Regions from separate parts of the Peribacillus sp. FSL E2-0159 genome, predicted to be linked through region 3. Evidence: a T-box and tRNA genes for the amino acid it is inferred to sense, from the RefSeq annotation. Region 3 holds a T-box; the other regions hold tRNA genes.
The links. A T-box is a leader RNA that pairs with one kind of tRNA and senses whether it is charged. The one in region 3 lies ahead of serS (serine--tRNA ligase), so its partner is inferred to be a tRNA-Ser.

Region 1 (7,314 bases), 790 kb from region 3:
CGGGATTCGAACCCGCGACCCCAACCTTGGCAAGGTTGTATTCTACCACTGAACTACTTTCGCATATGGCTGGGCTAGAAGGGATCGAACCTTCGCATGACGGAATCAAAATCCGTTGCCTTACCGCTTGGCTATAGCCCATTAACGTTGTAATCATTATATCATGTTTTATTAAATGGGGCGACTGATGGGAATCGAACCCACGAATGCCTGAACCACAATCAGGTGCGTTAACCACTTCGCCACAACCGCCATTATAGGATTGAAATTGGCAGGGGTAGTAGGACTCGAACCCACACTGGAGGTTTTGGAGACCTCTGTTCTACCTTTAAACTATACCCCTGTAAGAAAAATGGTGGAGGGGGGCAGATTCGAACTGCCGAACCCGAAGGAGCGGATTTACAGTCCGCCGCGTTTAGCCACTTCGCTACCCCTCCGCATATGGATGAAACATGGTGCCGGCAAGAGGACTTGAACCCCCAACCTACTGATTACAAGTCAGTTGCTCTACCAGTTGAGCTACACCGGCACTACTATGGTGGCTCAGGACGGAATCGAACCGCCGACACAAGGATTTTCAGTCCTTTGCTCTACCGACTGAGCTACTGAGCCAAACAATAAAAATGGCGGTCCCGACGGGAATCGAACCCGCGATCTCCTGCGTGACAGGCAGGCATGTTAACCGCTACACCACGGGACCATAGATTGCGGGGACAGGATTTGAACCTGCGACCTTCGGGTTATGAGCCCGACGAGCTACCGGACTGCTCCACCCCGCGACGGTAATAATGTTGCTATTATGCATCAAGTTTTCGTGTTGAGCGTTTCAATGAGTTGAGTAATCAATCCGTTAAAGAGAAACAACCTGATCTTATTGAAAAATGGTGGAGGATGACGGGATCGAACCGCCGACCCTCTGCTTGTAAGGCAGATGCTCTCCCAGCTGAGCTAATCCTCCAATATGTTGTCTAAATGGTGACCCGTACGGGATTCGAACCCGTGTTACCGCCGTGAAAGGGCGGTGTCTTAACCGCTTGACCAACGGGCCAGGTATAAAATGGCGGAGAGCAAGGGATTTGAACCCTTGAGACAGGGTTACCCGTCTACACGATTTCCAATCGTGCTCCTTCGGCCACTCGGACAGCTCTCCAATAATGGCTCCGCAGGTAGGACTCGAACCTACGACCGTTCGGTTAACAGCCGAATGCTCTACCACTGAGCTACTGCGGAACAATATCAGCTTGGCGACGTCCTACTCTCACAGGGGGAAACCCCCAACTACCATCGGCGCTGAAGAGCTTAACTGCCGTGTTCGGAATGGGAACGGGTGTGACCTCTTCGCTATCGTCACCAAACAATGTTTACATTTTTTCAAGACATATATTATTATAACGTCTTTTTGAGAAAATGCAAGAAGAAATTTTCATTCCTTCAAAACTAGATAATAAGAAGGTATTTCATTTTTTTAAAGCGTTGGTTAAGTCCTCGATCTATTAGTATCAGTCAGCTCCACATGTCGCCACGCTTCCACCTCTGACCTATCAACCTGATCATCTTTCAGGGATCTTACTAGCTTGCGCCATGGGAAATCTCATCTTGAGGGGGGCTTCATGCTTAGATGCTTTCAGCACTTATCCCGTCCGCACGTAGCTACCCAGCTATGCCTTTGGCAAGACAACTGGTACACCAGCGGTGCGTCCATCCCGGTCCTCTCGTACTAAGGACAGCTCCTCTCAAATTTCCTGCGCCCGCGACGGATAGGGACCGAACTGTCTCACGACGTTCTGAACCCAGCTCGCGTACCGCTTTAATGGGCGAACAGCCCAACCCTTGGGACCGACTACAGCCCCAGGATGCGATGAGCCGACATCGAGGTGCCAAACCTCCCCGTCGATGTGGACTCTTGGGGGAGATAAGCCTGTTATCCCCGGGGTAGCTTTTATCCGTTGAGCGATGGCCCTTCCATGCGGAACCACCGGATCACTAAGCCCGACTTTCGTCCCTGCTCGACTTGTAGGTCTCGCAGTCAAGCTCCCTTGTGCCTTTACACTCTACGAATGATTTCCAACCATTCTGAGGGAACCTTTGGGCGCCTCCGTTACTCTTTAGGAGGCGACCGCCCCAGTCAAACTGCCCACCTGACACTGTCTCCCACCCCGATAAGGGGCGCGGGTTAGAATTTCAATACAGCCAGGGTAGTATCCCACCAACGCCTCCACCGAAGCTAGCGCTCCGGCTTCTCAGGCTCCTACCTATCCTGTACAAGCTGTACCAAAATTCAATATCAGGCTGCAGTAAAGCTCCACGGGGTCTTTCCGTCCTGTCGCGGGTAACCTGCATCTTCACAGGTACTATAATTTCACCGAGTCTCTCGTTGAGACAGTGCCCAGATCGTTACACCTTTCGTGCGGGTCGGAACTTACCCGACAAGGAATTTCGCTACCTTAGGACCGTTATAGTTACGGCCGCCGTTTACTGGGGCTTCGGTTCAAAGCTTCGCTTGCGCTAACCTCTCCCCTTAACCTTCCAGCACCGGGCAGGTGTCAGCCCCTATACTTCGCCTTGCGGCTTCGCAGAGACCTGTGTTTTTGCTAAACAGTCGCCTGGGCCTATTCACTGCGGCTTTTCTGGGCTATTCACCCTAAAAAGCACCCCTTCTCCCGAAGTTACGGGGTCATTTTGCCGAGTTCCTTAACGAGAGTTCTCTCGCACACCTTAGGATTCTCTCCTCGCCTACCTGTGTCGGTTTGCGGTACGGGCACCTTACATCTCACTAGAGGCTTTTCTTGGCAGCGTGGAATCAGGAACTTCGGTACTATATTTCCCTCGCCATCACAGCTCCGCCTTAATGGAAACGGGATTTGCCTCGTTTCCGGCCTAACTGCTTGGACGCGCATATCCAACAGCGCGCTTACCCTATCCTTCTGCGTCCCCCCATCGTTCAAACGATGTATAGGTGGTACAGGAATATCAACCTGTTGTCCATCGCCTACGCCTTTCGGCCTCGGCTTAGGTCCCGACTAACCCTGAGCGGACGAGCCTTCCTCAGGAAACCTTAGGCATTCGGTGGAAGGGATTCTCACCCTTCTTTCGCTACTCATACCGGCATTCTCACTTCTAAGCGCTCCACCAGTCCTTCCGGTCTGACTTCAACGCCCTTAGAACGCTCTCCTACCATCGACACCATACGGTGTCAATCCACAGCTTCGGTGATACGTTTAGCCCCGGTACATTTTCGGCGCGGAGTCACTCGACCAGTGAGCTATTACGCACTCTTTAAATGGTGGCTGCTTCTGAGCCAACATCCTGGTTGTCTAAGCAACTCCACATCCTTTTCCACTTAACGTATACTTTGGGACCTTAGCTGGTGGTCTGGGCTGTTTCCCTTTCGACTACGGATCTTATCACTCGCAGTCTGACTCCCAAGAATAAGTATTTGGCATTCGGAGTTTGACTGAATTCGGTAACCCGTTGGGGGCCCCTAGTCCAATCAGTGCTCTACCTCCAATACTCTCATCTTGAGGCTAGCCCTAAAGCTATTTCGGAGAGAACCAGCTATCTCCAGGTTCGATTGGAATTTCTCCGCTACCCACACCTCATCCCCGCACTTTTCAACGTGCGTGGGTTCGGGCCTCCATTCAGTGTTACCTGAACTTCACCCTGGACATGGGTAGATCACCTGGTTTCGGGTCTACGACCTCATACTCATTCGCCCTATTCAGACTCGCTTTCGCTGCGGCTCCGTCTTATCAACTTAACCTCGCATGAAATCGTAACTCGCCGGTTCATTCTACAAAAGGCACGCCATTACCCATTAACGGGCTTTGACTACTTGTAGGCACACGGTTTCAGGATCTATTTCACTCCCCTTCCGGGGTGCTTTTCACCTTTCCCTCACGGTACTGGTTCACTATCGGTCACTAGGGAGTATTTAGCCTTGGGAGATGGTCCTCCCTGCTTCCGACGGGATTTCTCGTGTCCCGCCGTACTCAGGATCCACTCAGGAGGGAACGAAGTTTCAACTACAGGGTTTTTACCTTCTTTGACGGACCTTTCCAGATCACTTCATTTACCCCGTTCCTTTGTAACTCCATGTTGAGTGTCCTACAACCCCAAGAGGCAAGCCTCTTGGTTTGGGCTAATTCCGTTTCGCTCGCCGCTACTCAGGAAATCGCATTTGCTTTCTCTTCCTCCGGGTACTTAGATGTTTCAGTTCCCCGGGTCTGCCTTCAGTACCCTATGTATTCAGGTAAAGATACTGTTCCATTACGAACAGTGGGTTTCCCCATTCGGAAATCTCCGGATCAAAGCTTACTTACAGCTCCCCGAAGCATATCGGTGTTAGTCCCGTCCTTCATCGGCTCCTAGTGCCAAGGCATCCACCGTGCGCCCTTTCTAACTTAACCGTTAAAAAAGATCTTACAGATGCTTTGAAAAAAATTAATTGCCTTCTATCTATTATCTAGTTTTCAAGGAACAAAGCAGAAAGAATCCATCACATCGTGATGCTTGTCTTTCTTATTTGAATGAATTACTCATTCAAAACTGAACAAAACAAAAGCGCTCTCGTAATTATCCTTAGAAAGGAGGTGATCCAGCCGCACCTTCCGATACGGCTACCTTGTTACGACTTCACCCCAATCATCTGTCCCACCTTAGGCGGCTGGCTCCATAAAGGTTACCTCACCGACTTCGGGTGTTACAAACTCTCGTGGTGTGACGGGCGGTGTGTACAAGGCCCGGGAACGTATTCACCGCGGCATGCTGATCCGCGATTACTAGCGATTCCGGCTTCATGTAGGCGAGTTGCAGCCTACAATCCGAACTGAGAATGGCTTTATGGGATTCGCTTACCTTCGCAGGTTTGCAGCCCTTTGTACCATCCATTGTAGCACGTGTGTAGCCCAGGTCATAAGGGGCATGATGATTTGACGTCATCCCCACCTTCCTCCGGTTTGTCACCGGCAGTCACCTTAGAGTGCCCAACTGAATGCTGGCAACTAAGATCAAGGGTTGCGCTCGTTGCGGGACTTAACCCAACATCTCACGACACGAGCTGACGACAACCATGCACCACCTGTCACTCTGTCCCCCGAAGGGGAAAGCCCTATCTCTAGGGTTGTCAGAGGATGTCAAGACCTGGTAAGGTTCTTCGCGTTGCTTCGAATTAAACCACATGCTCCACCGCTTGTGCGGGCCCCCGTCAATTCCTTTGAGTTTCAGCCTTGCGGCCGTACTCCCCAGGCGGAGTGCTTAATGCGTTAGCTGCAGCACTAAAGGGCGGAAACCCTCTAACACTTAGCACTCATCGTTTACGGCGTGGACTACCAGGGTATCTAATCCTGTTTGCTCCCCACGCTTTCGCGCCTCAGTGTCAGTTACAGACCAGAAAGTCGCCTTCGCCACTGGTGTTCCTCCAAATCTCTACGCATTTCACCGCTACACTTGGAATTCCACTTTCCTCTTCTGCACTCAAGTTCCCCAGTTTCCAATGACCCTCCACGGTTGAGCCGTGGGCTTTCACATCAGACTTAAGGAACCACCTGCGCGCGCTTTACGCCCAATAATTCCGGACAACGCTTGCCACCTACGTATTACCGCGGCTGCTGGCACGTAGTTAGCCGTGGCTTTCTGGTTAGGTACCGTCAAGGTACCAGCAGTTACTCTGGTACTTGTTCTTCCCTAACAACAGAACTTTACGACCCGAAGGCCTTCTTCGTTCACGCGGCGTTGCTCCGTCAGACTTTCGTCCATTGCGGAAGATTCCCTACTGCTGCCTCCCGTAGGAGTCTGGGCCGTGTCTCAGTCCCAGTGTGGCCGATCACCCTCTCAGGTCGGCTACGCATCGTCGCCTTGGTGAGCCATTACCTCACCAACTAGCTAATGCGCCGCGGGCCCATCTATAAGTGACAGCGTAAACCGTCTTTCCATCTTCTCTCATGCGAGAAAAGAACGTATCCGGTATTAGCTCCGGTTTCCCGAAGTTATCCCAGTCTTATAGGCAGGTTGCCCACGTGTTACTCACCCGTCCGCCGCTAATCTCAGGGAGCAAGCTCCCGTCGATTCGCTCGACTTGCATGTATTAGGCACGCCGCCAGCGTTCGTCCTGAGCCAGGATCAAACTCTCCGAAGAAATGTTTGACTTGCTCATTTGCTTTTTGATAGTGTGTGCTCACTTAAAATTTAACGTTGGCGCTTTGTTTTGTTCAGTTTTCAAAGAGCAATTTCGTTGTCGTTTACTTCGTAAGCGACTTTTACATCTTACCATGTCTCCAACTCTGTTGTCAACATGTTTTTTAAGTTTTTTTTGTTTTGATGAAGCTGCGAAAGCTGATGTCCCGCAGCGACATGTATTAATATAACACCTATATTATTAATGGTCAACAATAAAATCGCATTTTTTTAAAAGTTTTTTGACACCCGATAAAACCGATGATATACCTCGTGCCCTTTTGTCTCCGCTTTGATTACTTCGATTACCTTCTTCTCTATCAAATATTCCAATAAAACACCTAGGTCGACTGAATAAAACTTAACTTCCGGATGATCCATAAGCTCCGCAATCGTCCACGGATCTTCTTTCGTCCCCATTATCTCAACCAAATGCTGTGAACCTGCATTCGTCCTCGAATAAATAAGAAATTCACTAGCAAGGAATAGTAGCTCCAATCTTTTTTCGAGAGTTTCATCACTGCTGATCAATTCTTTATACAACTTGAAGATTTCGGGTTCCATATGCTTCACTTGGTTCCAGACCGTAACCTCCGGATAAAAGCCTTGTTCAATTATTTCCAAACGGGCCAAGTGATGCAGTGAATGAACGATATGGTTGTATGCCTCAAGATAATGGCCTTTTTCAAAGAAGCTTTTCCCATCCATGTACCTGCGAATTAACTTTGCGAATTCCATCCCCATCTTTAACTTCCTTCCATAGAAGGGGAACTCCCGGATTTCAGTTTTCAAACGGTCCAAATATTCATTCCGATCAAAAAGGACCTTCCCGTTATATATCCAGTCAACCACTTTGCGGTTCGTCCCTAATAGAAGCCATTCTTTTAACTGGTCTTCCTTTACGATATGCAAGGCTGCCTTTTTATCCTGGTAAGTGTAATGTTTTAAAAACACGGCCTCTTCGGCTTCGTCTGCTATTACAAAAAGAATGTAGTCAAATGTATCGGTAATCGGGCTATTATCATCTCTTTTTTCTATTAACAAGATTCCAAGTGTAGATTTTAAACTTGCTCGCTCTTGATAAATCGGGCGAAGGATATCTTCCATCATAAATTCCTCCAAAACCTTTTTTTTTAGACTTTC
Region 2 (7,314 bases), 610 kb from region 3:
AGATGAGATTTCCCATGGCGCAAGCTAGTAAGATCCCTGAAAGATGATCAGGTTGATAGGTCAGAGGTGGAAGCGTGGCGACATGTGGAGCTGACTGATACTAATAGATCGAGGACTTAACCAACGCTTTAAAAAAATGAAATACCTTCTTATTATCTAGTTTTGAAGGAATGAAAATTTCTTCTTGCATTTTCTCAAAAAGACGTTATAATAATATATGTCTTGAAAAAATGTAAACATTGTTTGGTGACGATAGCGAAGAGGTCACACCCGTTCCCATTCCGAACACGGCAGTTAAGCTCTTCAGCGCCGATGGTAGTTGGGGGTTTCCCCCTGTGAGAGTAGGACGTCGCCAAGCAGGTTTTATATGGAGGATTAGCTCAGCTGGGAGAGCATCTGCCTTACAAGCAGAGGGTCGGCGGTTCGATCCCGTCATCCTCCACCATTTTTACACCTGCCGGTGTAGCTCAACTGGTAGAGCAACTGACTTGTAATCAGTAGGTTGGGGGTTCAAGTCCTCTTGCCGGCACCATTTAAATTTAGTACAAGCACGAGCCATTAGCTCAGTTGGTAGAGCATCTGACTTTTAATCAGAGGGTCGAAGGTTCGAATCCTTCATGGCTCACCATTTTATATGCGGGTGTGGCGGAATTGGCAGACGCACCAGACTTAGGATCTGGCGCCGCAAGGCGTGGGGGTTCAAGTCCCTTCACCCGCATCTTTCATGCGGAAGTAGTTCAGTGGTAGAATACAACCTTGCCAAGGTTGGGGTCGCGGGTTCGAATCCCGTCTTCCGCTCCACTTTTCGTATGTGCCGGGGTGGCGGAACTGGCAGACGCACAGGACTTAAAATCCTGCGGTAGGTGACTACCGTACCGGTTCGATTCCGGTCCTCGGCACCATCATAATATGCGCCCGTAGCTCAATTGGATAGAGCATCTGACTACGAATCAGAAGGTTGTAGGTTCGACTCCCGCCGGGCGCACCATGTTTTTATTGCGGGAAGTAGCTCAGCTTGGTAGAGCACTTGGTTTGGGACCAAGGGGTCGCAGGTTCGAATCCTGTCTTCCCGACCACGTGATTTTTAATGAATGGGGCCTTAGCTCAGCTGGGAGAGCGCCTGCCTTGCACGCAGGAGGTCAGCGGTTCGATCCCGCTAGGCTCCACCATTTTTCAATCAGATACTTATATTATATTGGCGGTGTAGCTCAGCTGGCTAGAGCGTACGGTTCATACCCGTGAGGTCGGGGGTTCGATCCCCTCCGCCGCTACCAATAAATATAAGGACCTTTAGCTCAGCTGGTTAGAGCAGACGGCTCATAACCGTCCGGTCGTAGGTTCGAGTCCTACAAGGTCCACCATATTCATTTTTTTAAAAGCCGTGGAGGTATACCCAAGTTCGGCTGAAGGGATCGGTCTTGAAAACCGACAGGGGAGTCAAATCCCGCGGGGGTTCGAATCCCTCTACCTCCTCCATTTTTTTAAAAGCAGCAAGTTGTTTTGAAACCAGCCTTACATAAAGGAAGCGGACGAAACAATATACACGAAAACTTGATGCGAATCGTTTCATTATTACCGTCGCGGGGTGGAGCAGTCCGGTAGCTCGTCGGGCTCATAACCCGAAGGTCGCAGGTTCAAATCCTGTCCCCGCAATTATTAGGTCCCGTGGTGTAGCGGTTAACATGCCTGCCTGTCACGCAGGAGATCGCGGGTTCGATTCCCGTCGGGACCGCCATTCTTTAAATTTAATACATAGTGGCTCAGTAGCTCAGTCGGTAGAGCAAAGGACTGAAAATCCTTGTGTCGGCGGTTCGATTCCGTCCTGAGCCACCATATTTTAAAAAATTACGGCGATTGTGGCGAAGTGGTTAACGCACCTGATTGTGGTTCAGGCATTCGTGGGTTCGATTCCCATCAGTCGCCCCATTTCGCGGGTGTAGTTTAGTGGTAAAACCTCAGCCTTCCAAGCTGATGATGAGGGTTCGATTCCCTTCACCCGCTCCAAATATGGGCCTATAGCTCAGCTGGTTAGAGCGCACGCCTGATAAGCGTGAGGTCGATGGTTCGAGTCCATTTAGGCCCACCATATTCATATTGTTCCGCAGTAGCTCAGTGGTAGAGCATTCGGCTGTTAACCGAACGGTCGTAGGTTCGAGTCCTACCTGCGGAGCCATGGGGAAGTACTCAAGAGGCTGAAGAGGCGCCCCTGCTAAGGGTGTAGGTCGCGCGAGCGGCGCGAGGGTTCAAATCCCTCCTTCTCCGCCAGTTGGCCCGTTGGTCAAGCGGTTAAGACACCGCCCTTTCACGGCGGTAACACGGGTTCGAATCCCGTACGGGTCATAACAAAAAGGGAAGCATACATTCATGTATGCTTCTTTTTTTCATTTCTTTTCATTGATATAACTATCTTTTTGCTTATAGGGAATGTCTCCAAGATTGGATTCTATATTTTCTTCTTCCAGTGTATCTTCATATTCCTTTTGCTTTTTGCTCGGTATATCCACTCTATTTTTTCCTTCGATATCATTTGCGGCAAATCCTTCATACTCTTCAGGAAATCCGTTCGTTTCATCCTCGGTTTTATAAAGATCATTATAATTGCCATGATCGCCGGTATAATCAGATGGCGTTTCGGATGTACCGAATTTGGCAACTTCACCAAAGCTATCTTCTTTATCCATAATTTCAATTCCATGACGATTTTCAAAATGATCACCCTTGGATGGAATCAGTATATCCTCTTCCGCAGGTCGGTCTTGTGAAAGTGGCCGTTCTGGGGCATGCTCGACACAGTAGAGGGTGTTTGGAATCGCTTCAAGCCTCTCGATGGGGATTTCCATATTGCATGTTTTACAACGGCCATACGAACCTTCTTCTATGGCTTTCAAAGCTTCATCGATTTTCTCCATTTCGGATTGTGCATGCTCATCGAGTGCTTGATTCCTTTCCATCTCGAACAATTCGGTTCCTAGGTCAGCAGGATGATTATCATAGGATGATAATTCCCCTACGGATTCCGTCTGGCTTTTATCCAGAATGGATTGTTCATCATTTTGAATTCTATTGCTTAGCTCATTTTTTTCTTGAAGCAGTTCATTTTTGAATTTTTGCGTTTGTTGTTTCGTTGCCATATACGATTCACTCCTTCTAAAGTCCAAATCTCATTTTTTATTGGTAAGATGGTTGTATTATGTATTATCTATTACCCAAATCGGAGAATAGGAAAACAATATGGAACGGATGATAGAAAAAAGGACTGAGCGGATGAGCTCAGTCCTTGGAGATTATATAAGATAGCTGATGAATAATCCAATGGCCATGAGTAAGCCAAAGAAGGTGTTCGTTTGGGCCGTGGCTTTCATTGCTGGCACCATCGTGATCGGCTGCGTTTTACCTACGAAGCCTTTGATTGCGGACATGGCTTTCGGGATGCTTAGGAAGGCAAGGAGAATCCACGCCGTTACGCTTCCGATAAGGACTAGTCCAACAAGCCATAGATAAGAGAAAGCGAACATGATTGCCATGAATGTCAGGGCGTTTTTCCTGCCCATCACCACTGGCATCGTTTTTCGGCCATGCGCCTTATCCCCATCATGGTCACGTAAGTTATTGGATAAGTTGATCAACCCGACCAATATTCCACTTGGAATGGCAATTAAGATGGCTGTTGAAGAAACAAAACCGGTTTGAATGAAAAAGGCGATCAGGATTATCAAAAAGCCCATGAACAATCCAGAAAAAAGTTCCCCGAATGGTGTATATGAAATGGGCAGGGGACCGCCTGTATAAAGATAGCCGACAAGCATGCAAACCAGTCCTACTGCAGCAAGCCACCAAGATGATGCGGCACAGATATAGATGCCAAGTAACAAGGCGATGGCATACATGCCAAGGGCCAAGGTCATGATTAGTTTGGGGGTCATCCCATGACGGACGATCCCGCCGCCAATGCCTACGGATTCCTCTGTATCCAAGCCTCTCTTGAAATCATAGTATTCATTGAATAAATTGGTTGCAGCTTGAATCAGGATACTTGCAATCATCATGGCAGCGAATAGTAACCAATTCACTCCATCTTCCAAAAGTGCAATCACAGTTCCTAGTAAAACTGGGACAAAAGCTGCGGTTAGTGTATGTGGACGAATTAACTCCCACCAAATCTTCCAGGTCCGTTTAAGGGGAAGTCCGTCGTATTCTGTTTGCATTATTTCTCTCCTCAAAATCATTATTGGTTCTCTCGAAATTATAACAAATATTGAAATGTTGCACAAAAGGTTATCCTAATAAATGCAGGAAAAGTGGGTAAGGGTGATAATGGGAATTCATTTGATAGTACATTTCCAAAATTAAGGATATTTATCTACATTCGCTAAGATTCATATAATAAGGAAAAAAGCAGGAAAGAATCGGTCGGTAAAGGGGCGTTTTATTGACATGAGGTTGAAGTGAGGTGTATCTTTAAATAGGTTAAAAAGCTTTTAAAATGTACATTTGGGGGGATTTTTTTGGCTATCTCAGAGGAAACTGAACAGTTTCAGGGACTGGCTTCAGCTATACAAAAGGCGAAGGACTTGAATGATCAAGTTCTATTCAGTCATATTAAGAAAGTTAATTGCAACAACCCCCTTTCATTTTATCAAGCTGGAAGAGAACGGTACGCGGGTGAACGCTTTTTCTGGGAGGACCCTGCAAAGGAAATAACCATCACCGGTTTAGGCAATGTTAAGAAACTCAAAGCGGCATCGAATGCCGAACGTTATAGAGAAGTCGAAAAGAGCTGGATCAAACTGCAGAATACTGCTGTCAAAACAGGGGTGACCGATTTAGAAGCGACAGGTCCTTTACTGTTTGGGGGCTTTTCTTTTGATTATGAAACTGACAGTACGCTCCTTTGGAATCAGTTCGGGGACAACCTGTTTTATATACCTGCCTTCATGCTGTCAATAGTGGGGAAACAAGCTTACTTAACGACAAACTTACTTTGTTCGCCTGATGATTCAGAAAAACTCTTCATAGATATGATAAATGAACGGGAAGCTTTCCTTTTCGAAAGCTTGGATGGCAATGTATTGGGGGCAAATCCCCTGGTTATGCAGAGGGAAGTCGAACCTGAGGAATGGAAGCGGACGGTCGCAGAGGCCGTTCAGGAAATCAAGACGACAGATCTCGACAAGATCGTTTTGGCAAGGGAGCTTCGACTTGTTTTTGAACGTTCCATCGATTCAGGGAAAGTGCTTGAACAATTGATTGCTGAGCAGCCATTAAGCTATATTTTCAGTTTGGAGGCTGGTGGTGATTGTTTTGTCGGTGCCACCCCTGAACGTTTAATTAAGAAACAGGGAAATGAAGTTTTTTCTACCTGTCTTGCTGGATCGATGGGGCGAGGGAAAGATGAGCAAGAAGATGTTCGTCTTGGTGAAGAATTGCTTCATGACCAAAAGAATTTACAAGAGCATCAATATGTCGTGTCGATGATATCCAATGCTTTTGATTCTGTATGCGAAAAGGTGATGGTTCCGGCCGAACCGACACTTATGAAAAACCGTCATATCCAGCATTTATACACACCTGTCCGCGGTCTATCAAAGGAAGGTGTCACGATTTTTGAATTCGTCGAGAACCTCCATCCTACACCTGCTATGGGCGGACTTCCAAAAGATAAGGCCGTTGTCCGAATTCGGGAAATGGAAGGTCTGGAACGCGGCTTTTATGCAGGTCCTTTAGGCTGGGTGGATACGTATGGAAACGGGGAATTCGCTGTAGGAATACGTTCTGCCCTAATACAGAACAATGAGGCATCGCTCTTTGCCGGATGCGGAGTAGTGGAAGATTCGACTCCCGAAAGTGAATTCCGGGAAACGGGGATTAAATTCAATCCGATGTTAAGTGCTTTAGGAGGAAATCTTAATGAATGACCGAGATGCATTGACAGCTTATGCTGCTTCATTCGTCGATGAGCTGGCACAAAATGAGGTGAGGCATGTGGTGGTGAGCCCAGGTTCACGATCCACGCCCCTAGCTTTACTGCTAGTGGAACATCCTGATATCGAAATTCATATTAATGTGGATGAGCGTTCGGCTGCTTTTTTTGCCCTTGGTTTGGCTAAGGCCTTAAAAGAACCTGTCGGACTTCTTTGTACGTCCGGTACAGCAGCTGCAAACTATTACCCAGCCGTCATTGAGGCTTTCTATTCAAGAGTGCCGCTTATTGTACTTACCGCTGACCGCCCGCATGAATTGCGTGATGTCGGAGCCCCGCAGGCGATCGATCAGATACATCTTTATGGGAGACATGTAAAATGGTTTGTCGAAATGGCACTTCCTGAAAGCACGGATGGGATGATGCGGTATGCCAGAACGGTCGGTGCAAGGGCAGTGGCTACAGCGGCAACTGAACCTGCAGGGCCTGTACATTTGAATTTCCCGCTTCGTGAACCATTGATTCCGGACCTGGAGCAAGCAAAGGAGTACAGGCAAAATAAAATGACGCCTGCAGTTTTGATTGACAGTGGAGAACGGTCACTGTCCTCATCACAAATAGACGCTGTTGCAACTACATTGTCACAAGCTAAGCAAGGTATGATTGTATGTGGCGAATTACCGCATCCAGAGATGAAGGAAGCCATCGTCGCATTAGCTGAAAAACTTGCTTTTCCGGTACTGGCTGATCCTCTTTCACAGTTAAGGAGCGGAAGTCACAACAAAGCCGTCATAATTGATGCGTACGATACGTTTCTACGCGATGAAGCGGCAAAGGCGGCTTTCAGGCCGGAAGTGATCTTGCGTTTCGGGGCAATGCCTGTTTCTAAACCCTTATTGTTATTCATGAAAAAACAAAAACAGGCAATCACTTTGGTCGTCGATGGCGGAGCAGGCTGGCGCGAACCAGCCGGATTGGCAACGAATATGATTTACAGCGAAGAGAAAGATTTTTGTCAGCGGATTGCTGATAAAATTACTTCTTCCCCTGATGATGAATGGCTGGGCTTATGGCAAACCGTCAACGGAGCGACAAAGGATGCCTTAGCCTCCGTCAGGGATGAAGCGGAGTTAAGTGAAGGCAAGCTGTTCGCCCTGCTTGCTGATATGATGCCATTGGAATCCACGCTGTTTGTCGGGAATAGTATGCCCATACGTGATCTGGATACTTTCTTTTTGAACAATGGAAAAGGAATCAAGACCATAGCAAATCGCGGGGCGAATGGCATCGATGGTGTCGTTTCCACTGCGCTTGGCGTAAGCACGGTATCGAAAAATACTGTGCTGGCAATCGGGGATTTAAGCTTTTTCCATGATATGAATGGCTTGCTTGCG
Region 3 (7,314 bases):
AAAAGGGCTGCGACAGTTCGTCCGATTGCCAAACCTGATCCATTTAGAGTATGGACGTGTTCCGGTTTACCTTTTGCATCACGTCTGAAGCGGATATTGGCCCGTCTAGCCTGGAATGCTTCAAAGTTACTGCAAGAAGAAATTTCGCGGTACGTTCCATAACTCGGGATCCAAACCTCGATATCATACTTTTTAGCAGCAGTGAAACCAAGATCCCCCGTACACATGCTTAGCACTCGGTATGGAAGACCTAGCAATTGAAGGACCTTTTCCGCATGACCTGTGAGGTTTTCCAATTCTGCATAAGAATCTTCCGGCTTCACAAACTTCACTAACTCAACTTTATTGAACTGGTGCTGACGAATTAACCCGCGTGTATCACGACCAGCAGATCCTGCCTCTGAACGGAATGAAGCGCTGTATGCCGCATAGCTTATCGGCAGATCGTCCGTGCTCATGATTTCATCACGATGGAAATTTGTCACCGGGACTTCAGCTGTAGGAATCAAGAAGTAATCGTCACTTTCAATACGGAAAGCATCCTCTTCGAATTTTGGCAATTGACCTGTGCCAGTCATGCTTGCACGGTTCACCATATATGGTGGCAGCATTTCTTCATATCCGTGTTCCTCAACATGAAGGTCTAACATAAAGCTAATTAAAGCACGCTCTAATCGAGCACCAAGACCTCTATAAAATACAAATCGGCTTCCGGTCACTTTTGCTGCCCGTTCAAAATCCAGGATGCCTAGATCTCCAGCAACATCCCAGTGCGGTTTCGGTTCGAACTTGAATTCCGGTAACTCTCCCCATTTACGGATTTCGACATTATCGTCTTCCGTCTCACCAACAGGCACACTTTCATGCGGAATATTCGGAATGGAAAGAAGTAATGTTTCTAACTGGGCTTCCACTTCACGAAGTTCATCATCGAATCCTTTGATACGATCACCAACTTCGCGCATTTCAGCAATCAACTGATCTGCATCTTTTTTCTCCCGTTTCAATACGGCCACTTGCTGTGAAACTTCATTTCTTTGGCTTTTCAACTTTTCCGTATCAGCAATCAAAGTCCGACGCTTTACATCCAGTTCCTCGAATTTACCTAAATCGGTTAAATCTTCTCCTCTAAATTGCAATACACGCTTCACTTCTTCAAAATTATTTCTTACATATTTCAAATCCAACATTTTCAGTTCCTCCTTAATATTTTGATGATTTATCAAAGAACGCAAAAAACTCCCGTCCCCTGAAGAAGGGACGAGAGTTAACCCGCGTTGCCACCCTAGTTGAAGGCCTACGAAAAGCGCCTACCACTTATCACGATAACGGCTTTTAACCGAAAGTATTTACTGACCCAAAAGGCTTTCCATACTCTGCTCCAGGAGGGATTCACAAAACTCTCACACCGATTTCCACCAGCCATCGGCTCTCTATAGAAAGAAATACTTGTTACTATTTCCTGTCATTGCTTTCTTATATAATCAGATTGTTTTCCATAATGTACTATAATTTTATACATTTCGCAACCGTTTTATACGCGAAACTTAAAACCAGCCTTTAACAGTAGAAGCTACACTGCTCCATACGTCACCAAAGAATCCGCCAACAGCTCGCATTGATAATACGAACCAGTTTGCCTTTTCGACAGATTCAGCAGCTACAACGTTAACCTTCACTGGATCGCCGTTAATGTACCCGTAATCTTCTCCTTTTTTAGGAGTAACTGTGATGTAACCAAGCTTTTCACCTTTTTTGATTGGTGCAGTAAGCTTACCATCATCATTCAATTTGTTTTTATCGATCACTAAGTCTGTTTTATAGTTATCTTTCTCACCATTTTCAACAAGTAGCTCGATTGCTTTTTCAGATTGAATCTTAACGTTTTTTTCCTTGCCTTTTACTACTGAAAGTGTTTCTTTCCCTTTCACCTGGTAATTAGCTGGAAGGACTTTTTCCTTTTTAAAGGTTGCATAAGCATAGTTCATAAGCTTAGTGCTATCCGCAAAACGTTCATTTTTATTAGTCGACTTCATAACCACCGTGATATAGCGCTGACCGTCCCGGATAACCGTCCCTGTGTGGCCATATCCGGCAAAGTCAGTAGATCCCGTTTTTAGTCCATCTACACCCTTATATTCAAATATCAGGCCAGGTAACATCCAGTTGAAGTTCGGATATTCTTTGCCATCACGGAATTTCAATTTAGGAATGCTGGCGATTTTCAACACTTCCGGATAATCGTTTATTAAACGATAAGCAAGAAGTGCAGTATCTTTTGCTGTCATGATATTTTCATCATCTTCATCACCTGAAGGATACTGCCCTAATAAATCGCTGTTATTCAAACCGCTGGCGTTAACGAATTTATGGTTTTTCAAACCTAATTCCTTTGCTTTTTCGTTCATTAACTTTACGAAGCTCTTTTCACTTCCAGAAACTAGCTGTGCTAAAGCTACTGTTGCCGCATTTCCGGAATAGACGGCCATAGCTTGGTATAGTTCTTTAACTGTATAATCTTCACCTTCTGTTAACCCAACATTCGACAAATTGGGTGCTTTTGAAAGGTCATGTACGTATTTATTTATTTTAACTTTCTGATCCCAACTGATTTTCCCATTTTCAATTGACTCCATTATGATGTACTCTGTCATCATTTTAGACATGGATGCAATCCCTAATACTTTATCGGCATTTTTTTCATACACGATTTGTCCTGTTTCACCATCAATGATGATGGCTGCCTCTGCTTTTAAACCTAAATTATCAGATTCAGCAACAGCTTCCCCCGGTTGATAGGCAAATTGCGACATAACAAGAACTAAAACAAAAGTGAAAATGAGGGTCATCTTGCTGATTTTTTTCAATTTCCAATACCTCCAACTTTTAAGCTAATCTCTATAACAAAGAAGAAACTTTATGTAATTCCCTTGACACCTTGTCTAGTTTATCACAGAAAAAATAAAAAAAATAGACAGAGTAATCGCAGACTCTGTCTATTTTAACAATAAATTTTAATGACGATTATATGTTAAATTCATTACATTGAGTAGTTCGGTGCTTCTTTTGTAATTTGGACATCATGAGGATGGCTCTCCCTTAATCCGGCACCGGTCATTTTAACGAATTGAGAGTTTTCTCTCAATTCTTCCAATGTGGCTGTACCGCAATATCCCATACCTGAACGAATGCCGCCAATCAGTTGGAAAATGGTATCTGAAAGAGGTCCTTTGTATGGAAGGCGCCCTTCGATGCCTTCCGGTACGAATTTCTTGTTATCTTCTTGGAAGTAACGATCCTTAGATCCCTTTTCCATTGCAGCAACAGAGCCCATACCCCGATACACTTTAAAACGGCGACCTTGGAAAATTTCCGTTTCGCCTGGGCTTTCAGTTACACCGGCAAGCATACTGCCAAGCATTACTGCATGTCCCCCTGCAGCTAGGGCTTTTACGATATCACCAGAGTATTTGATTCCGCCATCAGCGATAATCGTTTTACCATGTTTTCTTGCTTCAGTCGCACAATCGAAGACTGCCGTGATTTGTGGAACACCTACACCGGCTACAACCCTTGTCGTACAGATTGATCCTGGTCCGATTCCCACTTTCACTACATCAGCGCCTGCTTCAATCAATGCCTTCGTTCCTTCAGCTGTTGCCACATTACCGGCAATGATCGTCAATTCAGGATATGTCCCGCGGATTTCCTTCACCATTTCAAGGACACCTTCTGAATGACCGTGAGCAGTATCAAGTACAATTGCATCGACATGGGACTTAACTAGCATTTCGACACGCTTCATTGTGTCCTTAGTCACGCCGACTGCAGCACCTGCAAGTAATCTTCCTTGCTTATCTTTCGCCGAATTCGGGAACTCAATGACTTTCTCGATATCCTTGATCGTAATAAGTCCTTTAAGAACTCCATTATCGTCCACAAGGGGAAGCTTTTCAATTTTGTATTTTTGAAGAATCTTCTCTGCTTGTTCCAAGTTAGTTCCCACTGGCGCTGTGACCAGATTCTCTACAGTCATGACACTGGAAATCTTCAAGGAAAAATCGGAAATAAATCGCAAATCACGGTTTGTAATGATACCCACAAGTTTTTGATCCTCTACATTGTTGACTACAGGAACACCTGAAATGCGATATTTACCCATTAAATGCTCTGCATCGAATACTTGGTGATCTGGCGTTAAGAAAAATGGATCGGTAATTACACCGCTCTCTGAACGCTTTACTTTATCCACCAGTTCAGCTTGTGCTTCAATGGACATATTCTTATGAATGATACCCAATCCGCCTTGACGAGCCATGGCAATTGCCATCTCAGCTTCTGTCACGGTATCCATTCCTGCACTGATGATAGGAAGGTTGAGCTTTAAGTTTTCAGCTAAGTTGACTTGAAGGTTAACATCTTTCGGCAAAACCTCTGATTTCGCTGGAATTAATAGGACATCATCAAAGGTTAAACCTTCTTTTGCAAATTTATTTTCCCACATTATTTTCCCCTCCTGCTTAAAAATATTATTTGTAGGTTATCAATAGGACATACTACTGTCAAGAAGAGAAATAAAAGTTTGATTATTCTATTAATTCGGAGGATAGCTGCAATGCCTGAAAACAATGATAATTTCGATAAATATACACCTTTTTTTTCCGCATCTTCCTCACAACTTTTTTTACAAAAATGTTACACACATAAAAAAATAGCAGAAGCGGAAATAAAAAGTTACGATAATTGTTATCCATTTATTTACCATCTTGAACATGCTAAAACTTATTATAATCAGGCTGCCATTGCACCACTTTCCATACAACCAATCCTAACATTTTATGGATTCGCCCAATTGTTAAAGGCTTGTCTGCTCACGATTGATCCTAACTATCCGGAATCAACTTCGATGCTTGCCCATGGGGTAACTACGAGAAAAAAGAAAAAACAACAATATGAATTTTTAAAGGACGAAGTGAAAACGCAAAAGAATGGACTTTTCACCTGCATCGCCGAAAAGTTATTTCATATCAAGCATCTGGAAGGTGAAAAATTTTCCATGGGAACATTATTGAAGGAAATCCCTGATATGCAAAACTTTACATGGTCGATTTCCAAGAAAAATTTCGTCGCCATGTTACCCTCTTCTAATGGTTTTCAATTACCCTCAGCCGTATTGGATAGCTATCAAATGTCCAGCAGCAGATTGGAAGAGTTTTTAAAAGCTAAAACGAATCAAGTTAACAGTATTTCAGAAGCTTCTGGGACACTGCATTTAAAAACAGATGGCATTCCCATTCATAATGCTACTTCTCCAATACGGTATAATTTGGAAGAAGGTCAGTTCATGCTATCACTAAATAAAGATTCGACAGCTTTTTCATTACCTGAACTTTTGATCCATTATTTGATTTCTTATAATCTTAGCATAATAGCTCGTTATGAAACAGAATGGTGGGCTGAGCTGCTGAAAACCATGCCTAATGACGATTACCCTTGCATTGTACAATTCCTTAAAATAAGCCAAGCTAAGGTGCCATTCTTAATATTTGAATGGATTAAGTCCGAGAGGTTCCACTTTTGATCCTTCCAACACCCAATTGGTGAATTGATCTGTTCCGAAACGACGAAAAAGACCAGCCGGATGGCTGATCTTTTTAAATGGCTTGGCGGCGTCCTACTCTCACAGGGGGAAACCCCCAACTACCATCGGCGCTGAAGAGCTTAACTGCCGTGTTCGGAATGGGAACGGGTGTGACCTCTTCGCTATCGCCACCAAACATATCAGGAACGTTGTTCCTTCAAAACTAGATAATAAGAAGAAGGTGTTTCATTTTTTTAAAGCGTTGGTTAAGTCCTCGATCTATTAGTATCAGTCAGCTCCACATGTCGCCACGCTTCCACCTCTGACCTATCAACCTGATCATCTTTCAGGGATCTTACTAGCTTGCGCCATGGGAAATCTCATCTTGAGGGGGGCTTCATGCTTAGATGCTTTCAGCACTTATCCCGTCCGCACGTAGCTACCCAGCTATGCCTTTGGCAAGACAACTGGTACACCAGCGGTGCGTCCATCCCGGTCCTCTCGTACTAAGGACAGCTCCTCTCAAATTTCCTGCGCCCGCGACGGATAGGGACCGAACTGTCTCACGACGTTCTGAACCCAGCTCGCGTACCGCTTTAATGGGCGAACAGCCCAACCCTTGGGACCGACTACAGCCCCAGGATGCGATGAGCCGACATCGAGGTGCCAAACCTCCCCGTCGATGTGGACTCTTGGGGGAGATAAGCCTGTTATCCCCGGGGTAGCTTTTATCCGTTGAGCGATGGCCCTTCCATGCGGAACCACCGGATCACTAAGCCCGACTTTCGTCCCTGCTCGACTTGTAGGTCTCGCAGTCAAGCTCCCTTGTGCCTTTACACTCTACGAATGATTTCCAACCATTCTGAGGGAACCTTTGGGCGCCTCCGTTACTCTTTAGGAGGCGACCGCCCCAGTCAAACTGCCCACCTGACACTGTCTCCCACCCCGATAAGGGGCGCGGGTTAGAATTTCAATACAGCCAGGGTAGTATCCCACCAACGCCTCCACCGAAGCTAGCGCTCCGGCTTCTCAGGCTCCTACCTATCCTGTACAAGCTGTACCAAAATTCAATATCAGGCTGCAGTAAAGCTCCACGGGGTCTTTCCGTCCTGTCGCGGGTAACCTGCATCTTCACAGGTACTATAATTTCACCGAGTCTCTCGTTGAGACAGTGCCCAGATCGTTACACCTTTCGTGCGGGTCGGAACTTACCCGACAAGGAATTTCGCTACCTTAGGACCGTTATAGTTACGGCCGCCGTTTACTGGGGCTTCGGTTCAAAGCTTCGCTTGCGCTAACCTCTCCCCTTAACCTTCCAGCACCGGGCAGGTGTCAGCCCCTATACTTCGCCTTGCGGCTTCGCAGAGACCTGTGTTTTTGCTAAACAGTCGCCTGGGCCTATTCACTGCGGCTTTTCTGGGCTATTCACCCTAAAAAGCACCCCTTCTCCCGAAGTTACGGGGTCATTTTGCCGAGTTCCTTAACGAGAGTTCTCTCGCACACCTTAGGATTCTCTCCTCGCCTACCTGTGTCGGTTTGCGGTACGGGCACCTTACATCTCACTAGAGGCTTTTCTTGGCAGCGTGGAATCAGGAACTTCGGTACTATATTTCCCTCGCCATCACAGCTCCGCCTTAATGGAAACGGGATTTGCCTCGTTTCCGGCCTAACTGCTTGGACGCGCATATCCAACAGCGCGCTTACCCTATCCTTCTGCGTCCCCCCATCGTTCA

Region 1: it encodes a tRNA-Ser, which carries the amino acid that the T-box ahead of serS (serine--tRNA ligase) is inferred to sense. The anticodon was not compared.
Region 2: it encodes a tRNA-Ser, which carries the amino acid that the T-box ahead of serS (serine--tRNA ligase) is inferred to sense. The anticodon was not compared.

The regions. Positions count from the first base shown of each region.
Region 1 is NZ_CP152053.1:806,627-813,940, reverse strand. It holds tRNA gene NYE63_RS04050 (tRNA-Gly) at 1-63, opposite strand, end outside; tRNA gene NYE63_RS04045 (tRNA-Gln) at 67-141, opposite strand; tRNA gene NYE63_RS04040 (tRNA-His) at 177-252, opposite strand; tRNA gene NYE63_RS04035 (tRNA-Trp) at 270-343, opposite strand; tRNA gene NYE63_RS04030 (tRNA-Tyr) at 354-437, opposite strand; tRNA gene NYE63_RS04025 (tRNA-Thr) at 454-529, opposite strand; tRNA gene NYE63_RS04020 (tRNA-Phe) at 537-612, opposite strand; tRNA gene NYE63_RS04015 (tRNA-Asp) at 625-700, opposite strand; tRNA gene NYE63_RS04010 (tRNA-Met) at 706-779, opposite strand; tRNA gene NYE63_RS04005 (tRNA-Val) at 883-958, opposite strand; tRNA gene NYE63_RS04000 (tRNA-Glu) at 974-1,048, opposite strand; tRNA gene NYE63_RS03995 (tRNA-Ser) at 1,059-1,150, opposite strand; tRNA gene NYE63_RS03990 (tRNA-Asn) at 1,156-1,230, opposite strand; rRNA gene rrf (5S ribosomal RNA) at 1,240-1,355, opposite strand; rRNA gene NYE63_RS03980 (23S ribosomal RNA) at 1,474-4,406, opposite strand; rRNA gene NYE63_RS03975 (16S ribosomal RNA) at 4,583-6,133, opposite strand; gene NYE63_RS03970 (nucleotidyltransferase-like protein) at 6,403-7,278, opposite strand.
Region 2 is NZ_CP152053.1:5,230,602-5,237,915, reverse strand. It holds rRNA gene NYE63_RS25665 (23S ribosomal RNA) at 1-124, shown strand, start outside; rRNA gene rrf (5S ribosomal RNA) at 243-358, shown strand; tRNA gene NYE63_RS25655 (tRNA-Val) at 370-445, shown strand; tRNA gene NYE63_RS25650 (tRNA-Thr) at 457-532, shown strand; tRNA gene NYE63_RS25645 (tRNA-Lys) at 553-628, shown strand; tRNA gene NYE63_RS25640 (tRNA-Leu) at 637-718, shown strand; tRNA gene NYE63_RS25635 (tRNA-Gly) at 727-801, shown strand; tRNA gene NYE63_RS25630 (tRNA-Leu) at 814-902, shown strand; tRNA gene NYE63_RS25625 (tRNA-Arg) at 912-988, shown strand; tRNA gene NYE63_RS25620 (tRNA-Pro) at 1,000-1,076, shown strand; tRNA gene NYE63_RS25615 (tRNA-Ala) at 1,094-1,169, shown strand; tRNA gene NYE63_RS25610 (tRNA-Met) at 1,198-1,274, shown strand; tRNA gene NYE63_RS25605 (tRNA-Ile) at 1,285-1,361, shown strand; tRNA gene NYE63_RS25600 (tRNA-Ser) at 1,384-1,476, shown strand; tRNA gene NYE63_RS25595 (tRNA-Met) at 1,580-1,653, shown strand; tRNA gene NYE63_RS25590 (tRNA-Asp) at 1,660-1,735, shown strand; tRNA gene NYE63_RS25585 (tRNA-Phe) at 1,758-1,833, shown strand; tRNA gene NYE63_RS25580 (tRNA-His) at 1,851-1,926, shown strand; tRNA gene NYE63_RS25575 (tRNA-Gly) at 1,931-2,004, shown strand; tRNA gene NYE63_RS25570 (tRNA-Ile) at 2,010-2,086, shown strand; tRNA gene NYE63_RS25565 (tRNA-Asn) at 2,099-2,173, shown strand; tRNA gene NYE63_RS25560 (tRNA-Ser) at 2,175-2,265, shown strand; tRNA gene NYE63_RS25555 (tRNA-Glu) at 2,269-2,340, shown strand; gene NYE63_RS25550 (TraR/DksA C4-type zinc finger protein) at 2,382-3,131, opposite strand; gene NYE63_RS25545 (1,4-dihydroxy-2-naphthoate polyprenyltransferase) at 3,285-4,205, opposite strand; gene NYE63_RS25540 (isochorismate synthase) at 4,506-5,915, shown strand; gene menD (2-succinyl-5-enolpyruvyl-6-hydroxy-3-cyclohexene-1-carboxylic-acid synthase) at 5,908-7,314, shown strand, end outside.
Region 3 is NZ_CP152053.1:13,854-21,167, reverse strand. It holds gene serS (serine--tRNA ligase) at 1-1,190, opposite strand, end outside; T-box leader at 1,254-1,478, opposite strand; gene NYE63_RS00080 (D-alanyl-D-alanine carboxypeptidase family protein) at 1,548-2,867, opposite strand; gene guaB (IMP dehydrogenase) at 3,041-4,504, opposite strand; gene NYE63_RS00070 (YaaC family protein) at 4,616-5,581, shown strand; rRNA gene rrf (5S ribosomal RNA) at 5,662-5,777, opposite strand; rRNA gene NYE63_RS00060 (23S ribosomal RNA) at 5,844-7,314, opposite strand, start outside.